2 regions of the Paraburkholderia graminis genome follow, and region 2 is predicted to be linked to the other one. Evidence: riboswitches for the same ligand, from Rfam matches in the RefSeq annotation. Region 2 holds a riboswitch; the other holds the start of a gene.
What was found. A riboswitch is a leader RNA that binds a small molecule or an ion and turns the genes downstream of it on or off. The one in region 2 is predicted to bind thiamine pyrophosphate.
Positions count from the first base shown of each region.

Region 1 (5,030 bases), 910 kb from region 2:
CAGTCGAGGAACGCGGCGAGCGCGGGAATCCAGTCTTCCGCGAGATGGCCTTCCAGACGGTACTTTTCGCCTCCGAGATGCAGCGTCGCCTTGTTCTCGGCGGCCTCGACCACCGCGGCACCCTGCACGAGCCAGCGCGCCATCTGTTCGCCGTGCCGCGCGGCATCGGCGAGCACGATCAGATCGCCGCCATTCGGCTGATCCGGCGCGGTCAGGCAGATGCGCCACGGCGCGTGCGTGGGCGGCCAGTCGCCGAGACGGGCGCGGATGCGCTCGGTCGCTTCGGTGAGCTCGTCGGCGGGCGGCCAGAACAGGTCGCGGTCTTTCAGGGCCAGGGTCTGCGTCATGCGGCGCTCCCGTCCTGATGCCAGAACGGCATGCCGACCACCGGCGTGCTCGCGTGCGCACTTTCGCGCTCGGCCATCGGTCCGGCGAGAAACGCCTGACGGCCCGCTTCGACGCCCAGCGCAAACGCGCGCGCCATCGCGTCGGGATGCGTGGCCTGCGACACCGCCGTGTTCAGCAGCACGCCGTCGAAACCCCACTCCATCACCTGGGCCGCGTGCGACGGCACGCCGAGCCCGGCGTCGACGATCAGCGGCACGTCAGGCAGCCGCTCGCGCAGCACTCGCAAGCCATACGGATTGATCACGCCCTTGCCGGTGCCGATCGGCGCGCCCCACGGCATCAGCGCCTCACAGCCGGCGTCCAGCAGACGGCGGCCGATCACCAGGTCTTCGGTGCAATACGGCAGCACCTTGAAGCCGTCCTTGACGAGCTTCGCCGCCGCCTCGATCAGGCCGACCGGATCGGGCTGCAGCGTGTAGTCGTCGCCGATCAGTTCGAGCTTGATCCACTCGGTTTCGAATATTTCGCGCGCCATGTGCGCGGTCGCCACCGCCTCGCCGACGGTCAGGCAACCTGCCGTGTTCGGCAAAAGCGGCACGCCGTGGCGCTTGAGCAGATCGAAGAAGCCGGCTTCGGCGCCGCCTTCGTTCATCTGCCGGCGCAGCGCGACGGTCACCATGCCGGGGCGCGCGGCGTCGATCGAATCGGACAGCGATTGCAGCGACGGATAGCGCGACGTGCCAAGCAGCACCCGGCTCGCGAAGGGTTGGCCGTAGAGCGTGAGCGCGTCGGCGGTTTGGGGGGAAGTCATTTGCATCATCTGGTCTCCGGCAAGGCGGGGCGGGCGGCGATTGCTCGTGATCGTGCGTGGTCGTGCGTGGTCGTGTTCGCTCGTCTGCGATTGCGTGAACGGCTGGCTTGGTTTGGCGCGGCAACGCGCTCAACCGCCGGCCACGGGCTGCACGACGTCCAGCTTGTCGCCCGGCTGCAATGCGCGCGCCGCATGCTGCGTGCGCGCGACGAAATCGCCGTTCAGCGCGACGGCGAACGGCGGCCGCGCGCCGTACGCGGCGAGCGCATCGGCGACAGTCGCGCCTTCGGGCAGCGACAACGGCTTCTGATTGATATGAATGTCCATGGTGTTCGAATACGGTTCAGTCGATGGCAATTGCGCAGGCGTTCGCAGCGTCGCGCCGGCGGCCGGCGCTCATGCGGGCTCCCGCGCGCGCTGCTCGTGGAACAGTTCGCTCCAGCGCGCGGCGCGCCGCCAGTCCGCGAACGCGTCGGCGTCGCCGATGCGTCCGTCCAGCAGCGCCGCCGCGAAGCGCGCGGCTTCGTCGGCGACCTCGGGCACGATCATGTAGCCGTGCCGGTACAGCCCGTTCACGCGCAGCGTCTGCGCGCCGTCCCACAACAGCGCCGGCCGATGATCGGGCAAGGTCGGACGGCACTGCGAATTCAGTTCGAGAATGCGCGCCTCGCCGAAGCCCGGATGCACGGAAAACGCCGCGCTCAGCAGCTCCAGCGCGGATCGCACGCTGACGGGCGACATGTCCTCGCCTTCCACCTCGGTGGCGCCGATCACATACAAATCGTCCTGCTTCGGCGCGATGTAGAGCGGATAACGGGGATGCAGCAGCCGCACCGGCCGCGTCAGATTAATGCCGGGCGCGTGCACGCGCGCGACTTCGCCGCGGATGCCGCGCAGCGTCGGCAGCACGGGTTTCGCGCCGAGGCCGCGGCAGTCGATGGTGATGCGCGCAGGCGGCAGCGCCCCATCGAGCACGGGCGTATTCCAGTGCGTTTCCACACCGCGTTGCGCAAGACCCGCCGCCAACGCACGCAGCACCTGGCGGTTGTCCAGTTGACCTTCGCGCGGCAGCAGCCAGCCCTGATTGAAGCGCCCCGCGAGCGCAGGCTCGGCCGCACCGAGTTGCGCGCCGGCCAGCGTGACAAAGCCGCCGTCCAGCAGTTCGGCCGGCGCGTTCGAGCGCACGCGTCTTTCGAACAGCGGCGCCTCAGTCCGATCCGCGTGATGCCAGACGACGAGCGTGCCATTGCGCTGGAAAAACACCGGCTCGGGCAGCCCGGCCAGCACTTGCGGCCAGGTTTCGAGCGATGCGGCGCCGAGACGCGTAATCAGAAGTTCGGCGCTGGCGGCTTCGGCAAGCGGCGCGAGCATGGCGGCCGCGACCCACGCGGCAGCCTGCGAGCCGTCGGCGTCGCCGCGCTCATAAAGCGCCACGCGATGTCCTTCTCCGGCGAGCCGCCACGCGACGAGGCGCCCGCACAGACCGCCGCCGAGCACAGCGAAATCGGGTTGTGCGGCGCGGCTCATCGTGCGCGCTCCGCTTCGATACGACGGACAAAAGCAATGCAGCGCGCGTCAAGAACGGCGCGACAAGGAGCAAAGCACATAACTGAACAATAGGCGGTCATCGAGTCCTTTCCGTACGGCCGACAAAAAGCGCGTACCCAGGACGAAACCGGCGGGCAAGGCCGGCCAGGCAACATGCGTACTCCAATGAAGTACGCCGCCCGGCGGGGAATGGAAGACTGGCTGCTTCCGGAAACTTCCCGCGCCGGTATTACCCGGATCGGGTGCAAAGGGTCTCTCTCAGCCTCGCAGCCGCAGCGTGAGAATCACGCCGCTCAAGTGCAAAGCACCCCTGTTTCGTCGAAGGTCATTAGACCATAAAAGGCGCGGCGCTCGCAAACGAGCGGCGCATCGCGGCGCACGCGGCTTGATCCGGCACCACCTTTTGCGCCTTACGCTTTAGCCGGATGAGCGGCCCAGCGCTCTGGCACAATGCCACGAGAGATGACGCGGAAAACGCGGCATCGCGCGAACGGTCGGCGGTTATGTCGCGGCGGTGCTCGCGCAGAGGCGGCAGCAATGACTGCCGGCTTCGCGCCGGCGCCGCGAATTAATTTTCGCTTAAGGGCTTCGCGCCAGAATCGGCAGTCGCCGCGGCGCCCGGCCGTCAGCCGCCGTGACCGCGCAGATATGCACAGACAAGACACGACAGATACGAAGACCCGCGAGGGGTCGGCCCGCGTGGACCGGCCCGAATCGAACAGCACTCCCAGGACGCTCATGACAACGAATACTTCTGTCAGCCCCGCGCTGCCGCCCGACGAGAAAGTCTCCGCATGGAGCCTCATCAAGCCTTACTGGGTGTCGGAAGAAAAAAAGACGGCGTGGGGGATGCTCATCGCGATCATTGCGATGAACCTCGCGGTGGTATGGATCAACGTCCGCCTGAACCGCTGGAGCGCCGACTTCTATAACGCGCTGCAAACCAAGAACGTACGCGACTTCCCGCATCTGCTGATGATCTTTTCCGGGCTCGCGTTCGGCTACATCATCCTCGCGGTGTACGGACGCTATATGCGCCAGATGCTCGGCTTTCGCTGGCGTCAGTGGCTGACCACGCGCTATCTGAACGAGTGGCTGCACGACAGCGCGTTTTACCGGATCGAGCGCGACCGCCTCGCCGACAACCCAGACCAGCGGATCAGCGACGACCTGCAGTCGTTCGCCACGACCACGCTGTCGCTCACGCTCGATCTGCTGTCCACGGTCGTCACGCTCGTCTCGTTTATCACGATCCTGTGGGCGCTGGCCGGCGCGCTGACCATCACGCTCGGCGGCGTGCCGCTGCAGATTCCCGGCTACATGGTGTGGGCAGCCGCGCTGTACGCAGTGGTCGGCTCGCTCGTGATCCAGAAAGTCGGTCATCCGCTCGTGCCGATCAACTATCAAGCGCAGAAAGTCGAGGCCGATTTCCGTTTCGGCCTGATCCGTCTGCGCGAGAACGCCGAGCAGATCGCGTTCTACAACGGCATGGACACGGAGAAGACGAACGCCCATTCGCTGTTCGGCCGCATCCGCGATAACTGGTGGCAGGTCATGAAGTACACGAAGCGGCTCACCTTCGTGCTGAGCTTCTACGGTCAGATCGCGATCATCTTTCCGCTCGTCGTCGCCGCGCCGCGTTATTTCGCGGGCGCCTTCACGTTCGGTGTGCTGATGCAAATCTCCAGCGCATTCAACACGGTCAGCGATTCGTTCTCGTGGTTCATCAACAGTTACTCGACGCTGGTCGAATGGCGCGCCACGGTCAACCGTCTGCGCGAATTCAAGCGGGTCGTGCATGCGCCGCGTCTGAAGGAATCCGTCTCGCCGGCCACCGCGCACGGCGGCATCAACCTGCATTTCGTCGACGCCGACAAGCTCTCCACCGACGGCCTCCAGCTCGCGCTTCCGAACGGCAGCCCGCTCTCGCGCATCCGCGACATCGTGATTCATCCGGGCTCGCGCTGGCTCGTGCGCGGGCCGTCCGGCTCGGGCAAGAGCACGCTGATGCGCGCGCTCGCCGGCTTGTGGCCGTTCGGCGATGGTGCGATCGATGCGCCCGTCAACGCCCGCATGATGTTCATTCCGCAAGTGAGCTACATGCCGATCGGCACGCTGAAGGCGGCGCTCGCGTATCCGTCGGCGGCCGACACGTATACGGACGACGAATGCCGCGAGGCGCTCGTCGTCTGCCACTTGTCGCAATACGCGGACCGTTTGCAGGAATCCGCGCACTGGACGCGCGTGCTCTCGCCGGGCGAGCAACAGCGCCTCGCCGCCGCGCGCGTGCTGCTGCACAAGCCCGACTATCTGTTTCTCGACG
Region 1 is NZ_CP024934.1:3,629,232-3,634,261, forward strand. It holds gene thiE (thiamine phosphate synthase) at 1-347, opposite strand, end outside; gene CUJ91_RS16275 (thiazole synthase) at 344-1,159, opposite strand; gene thiS (sulfur carrier protein ThiS) at 1,289-1,486, opposite strand; gene CUJ91_RS16285 (FAD-dependent oxidoreductase) at 1,556-2,686, opposite strand; TPP riboswitch at 2,906-3,029, opposite strand; gene CUJ91_RS16295 (ABC transporter ATP-binding protein/permease) at 3,446-5,030, shown strand, end outside.
Region 1: another riboswitch for thiamine pyrophosphate. It lies ahead of CUJ91_RS16285 (FAD-dependent oxidoreductase); the one in region 2 lies ahead of thiC (phosphomethylpyrimidine synthase ThiC).

Region 2 (5,030 bases):
CGTGCGTTCAATGGCAGAGCGGTAGATCGGCCACTTGCAGCACGTCGCCCGTTGCAGCGTTTTCGACGAAGGCGACGACGCCGAATTTATCGACTGACGGATTGGCGTTTGCGCTCGCATCCGCACCGTCGAGCCGTATATCGCGGCGAATCTGCAGCTTGCCGCCGACGAGCGGCACCGGCCCGATCCACTGCCGCACCACTCTCTCGTGATGCAAGGTTGCGCCGCGGTTTTCTCCTGCGCCGACCTGCGAGCTCAGCGCGTTTTCATAGACGGCGACGTAGGCGTCGAGCCGTGCTGCGCTATCGGCAGTCCGGCTGTCGAAGCGGGCCGCGAGATCGAACGCGCCGCCTGGCTGCGGCTTGATGTCGAGCGCGATGTTGGCTTGCGCCGGCTCGGCGATCAGCTTGTCGACGCGGCTTTGGAAACTGTCCTGCTGCGACCACGTCCGCAACTCGCGTCCGCCGACGAACACTTCAGGCGTATAGATCGTGTGGCCGCCGGCAAGATCGGTAAGCGTCTGCTGACGCTCGGTGAAACGGTGCTGCGAGAAACGGTCCGTCCAACCGAGACCGTTCCAGTAGTCGACGTGCAACGCCAGCGGCACGACGCTTCGCGTGGCGCCGCTGTTCTTCCATTGACCGAGCCATGCGTCCGCGGGCGGACAGCTATTGCAGCCTTCGCTGCTGTAAAGCTCGACGAGCGCGACGCGATGGGCGGGACTGCGCGCGCTGCACATCGCACTCGCCGCGCTCACGAGGCCGCTCGCGCACAACAACGCGAGCGCGGCAACGAGTGCGACGGCCCGCTTGAACGGCCGATGCGCCCGGCGTTTGATGACTGTTTGCATGACGTGCTCCGATCAGGATCTGCACGTTTGTCGAAGCGCGTCGCCGGTTATGACACCGCGCCGCAAATTTTTTTCGCCCGTTTGTTTTGTGTTGTTTGCGGCGGCGTCCACGCGTGCTTGCGCGATGTCGCCAACTTTCTACACTGCGACTTACAACAACGAAATGTCCGCCAAGGTCGCTGAAAGACGCCGTGCTAACATGCTTGTGTCGATCGCGCCGCTTTGCTGTGGTCTTCTCATGACTCTGTTTTCAAGCGGCGCGCCACCCACTTCATTCGATAACCGCCGGCCACTCATGCGCTTCCCGACTTCCCGTGCCTTCACCCGCTTGCGCCCTCGTGGCGCAACCGGCTGCGCGCGCGTGGAACTCGCGCCGCAAAGGGCCGGCGAACCGTCGCGAACGCTTCTGCCGGCAACGGTTCCGCTTCTCGCCGCCCGGCACCCCGACTGACGCAGCCTGCTCCTTGCCTGAAGCTGCGTCGTCCCTCAAGGGACTGTCGGAGCGCCGGGCCGATCCCATCCGCATGACCTATTCTCGTACAGAGATTGCAGATCGAATTGGAGTAGCCGCCGTGAAGACGACCAGAAGGACCAAGCAGTGTTACCTCACCGAACTCGACGTCGCGCGTCTTGAGAAGCACGCCGCCGCGCCCGGCGCGAACGCCCGTTTTCAGGAGATGCTCGACGACGTACTGGAGCGCGCCGTGATCGTGGACTCCCGCGAAATTCCGGCGAACGTGGTCACGATGAACTCGCAGGCCACGCTCGTCGACGAAAGCAGCGGCGAGCAGATGACGTGGACGGTCGTCTATCCGCCCGAAGCCGACTTCGCTCATGGCCGCCTGAATGTTTTTTCGCCGGTGGGCCTCGCGCTGCTCGGCGCGAAGCGCGGCGAGCACATTCACTTCATGCCGCCGAGCGGCGCCGAAAAAGTGCTGAAGCTCGAGAAAATCCTGTATCAGCCGGAAGCTGCGGACGACTTCACGCGTTAAGCAACCCGTGCCGGTGCTGCGGCGCGTCATAGCGTGCTGCATTCTGCGTTCTGCGTTCTGCATGCCGCGTCACTACAAGCATAGTGCGCAAATCGCGCATGCGAGAGCGCAGCGATTCTCCGCCCGCAGCCGCCGAAGCAAACCACCGCGCGCTGCCCCGCATTAGCACTCACGCATCGCGCGCGGGTTGCCAAGCAGCGCCCGCCCGGTGTATCGTGTGCGCTGCTAACGCGGGGGTCCTGCGTTGCACGGAAGTCGGAGGTCCGTGCCACGTGGGTGAGAAATACCCTTTGAACCTGATCTGGATAATGCCAGCGCAGGGAAGCGTACGGATTTCGCAGCCAGTCTCTAGCCTCACCTCTCGCGAATTCCGACTACTTCCATCTCGTCTCCTGCTTAGCGGCCCCACATTGAATGGGACCGGAGCAAGGCGTCATTGCGCTTAACTCCGGCCGACACACGGAGAACATGCATGAACGCCAATCCGAAGTTCCTTTCCGCCGACGCCCACGTCGATGAAGCCGCCGTCGCGCCGCTGCCCAACTCACGCAAGGTCTACGTGACGGGCTCGCGTCCCGACATCCGCGTGCCGATGCGCGAGATCAGCCAGGCGGATACGCCCGACAGCTTCGGCGGCGAAAAGAATCCGCCGGTCTATGTCTACGATACGTCGGGCCCCTACTCCGATCCGGACGCGAAGATCGACATTCGCGCCGGCTTGCCCGCACTGCGTCAGCGCTGGATCGAGGAACGCGGCGACACGGAAGCGTTGACGGGTCTGTCGAGCGACTTCAGCCGCGAACGCGCGGCCGACACGGCCACCGCCGACCTGCGCTTCCAGGGCCTGCATCGCACGCCGCGCCGCGCGATCCCCGGCAAGAACGTTTCGCAGATGCACTACGCGCGTAAAGGCATCATCACGCCGGAGATGGAATACATCGCGATCCGCGAAAACCAGCGCCGCGCCGAGTATCTGGAGAGCCTGAAGACGAGCGGCCCGAACGGCGAAAAGCTCGCCGCGATGATGGGCCGCCAGCATCCGGGCCAGGCGTTCGGTGCAAGCGCGTTCGGTCCGAACGGCGTCACCGAAATCACGCCGGAATTCGTGCGCGAAGAAGTGGCGCGCGGCCGCGCGATTATTCCGAACAACATCAATCACCCGGAAAGCGAGCCGATGATCATCGGTCGTAACTTCCTCGTGAAGGTGAATGCGAACATCGGCAACTCGGCGGTGACGTCTTCGATCGGCGAGGAAGTCGACAAGATGACGTGGGCGATCCGCTGGGGCGGCGACACGGTGATGGATCTGTCCACCGGCAAGCACATTCACGAAACGCGCGAGTGGATCATCCGCAATTCGCCGGTGCCGATCGGCACGGTGCCGATCTATCAGGCGCTCGAAAAGGTCAACGGCAAGGCCGAAGACCTGACGTGGGAAATCTTCCGCGACACGCTGATCGAGCAGGCTGAACAGGGCGTCGATTACTTCACGATTCACGCGGGCGTGCGTCTGCAATACGTGCCGCTGACGGCGAAGCGCATGACCGGCATCGTGTCGCGCGGCGGCTCGATCATGGCGAAGTGGTGCCTCGCGCATCACAAGGAAAGCTTCCTGTACGAGCATTTCGAAGACATTTGCGAAATCATGAAGGCGTATGACGTGGCCTTCTCGCTCGGCGACGGCTTGCGCCCCGGTTCCATTTACGACGCGAACGATGAAGCGCAGCTCGGCGAACTGAAGACGCTCGGCGAACTCACGCAGATCGCGTGGAAGCACGACGTGCAGACGATGATCGAAGGCCCCGGCCACGTGCCGATGCAGTTGATCAAGGAGAACATGGACCTGCAACTGGAATGGTGCGACGAAGCGCCGTTCTACACGCTCGGGCCGCTCACCACCGACATCGCGCCGGGTTACGACCACATTACGTCGGGCATCGGCGCGGCGATGATCGGCTGGTTCGGCACGGCCATGCTCTGCTACGTCACGCCGAAGGAACACCTCGGCTTGCCGAACAAGGACGACGTGAAGACCGGCATCATCACGTACAAGCTCGCCGCGCATGCCGCCGATCTGGCGAAGGGTCATCCGGGCGCGCAGGTGCGTGACAATGCGCTCTCGAAGGCGCGCTTCGAATTCCGTTGGGAAGACCAGTTCAACCTCGGCCTCGATCCGGACAAGGCGCGCGAATTCCACGACGAAACGCTGCCGAAAGATTCCGCGAAGGTCGCGCATTTCTGCTCGATGTGCGGCCCGCACTTCTGCTCGATGAAGATCACGCAGGACGTGCGCGAGTTCGCCGCGCAGCAAGGCGTCACCGACGACGAAGCGCTGAAGAAAGGCATGGAAGTGAAGTCGATCGAGTTCATGAAGAAAGGCGCTGAGATTTATCAGCGGCAGTGATGCGTTCGCGCATCGCGTGGGACGCATGCCGTCGCCCACTCGATGCGCGCGCAACCTTCCGCCACGCAAAAGCCCGCGCTTGCGGGCTTTTTTTCGTCCATAGGTCAGGCACACGCGATGCTGCAAACAGGGAAACATTTGATTACGAAACCGTCAGTCTGCTGACAACCGCATACATCTGGAAACCGGTTCCGGCGATAAGATCAAAGCGAACGAACAATAACGACAGGCGGTTTCGAATTACAACAGGGAGTCAACATCATGAGATCGATTCGTAAGATAGGTTCGCTTGCGATGATCGTGGCGGTTGTCGCAAGCCTTTCCGCGTGCGAGGGTATGACGACGCGGCAACGGGACACCGCGATCGGTGCGGGCGTCGGCGGCGCGGCGGGTGCCGTGATCGGCGGCAGCGCGCTGTCCACGCTGGGCGGCGCGGCCGTCGGCGGCGTGATCGGCAACCAGGTCGGCAAGTAATCGCCTCGTATGACCGGACAAAGCGGACCGGGCGCCATGCCCCGTCCGCTTTGCTCACAATCTATGCGGATGTGCCGCATCGAAACGGCGCAGGATGAAGAGCCGCAACGCGCGGCTGCAATGAGGCGAAATACGCCGTTACGGTTTTGCAAACCTCCTCGCGCGCCGTCGGCGTAAGCTCGTGCGATAACGTACCGACGACGGCGTCGGCCGCGTTGTTTGCAAACTGGAGCGCGCCATGAAGTCCCGCGTCATCGACACTTTTCATACTATTCGCATGCAGTTCGCGACGGTTGCGCCTCGCCGGCGC
Region 2 is NZ_CP024934.1:2,720,371-2,725,400, forward strand. It holds gene CUJ91_RS12055 (DUF1223 domain-containing protein) at 8-850, opposite strand; gene CUJ91_RS12060 (GreA/GreB family elongation factor) at 1,423-1,842, shown strand; TPP riboswitch at 2,065-2,183, shown strand; gene thiC (phosphomethylpyrimidine synthase ThiC) at 2,315-4,246, shown strand; gene CUJ91_RS12070 (glycine zipper 2TM domain-containing protein) at 4,508-4,720, shown strand; gene CUJ91_RS12075 (hypothetical protein) at 4,959-5,030, shown strand, end outside.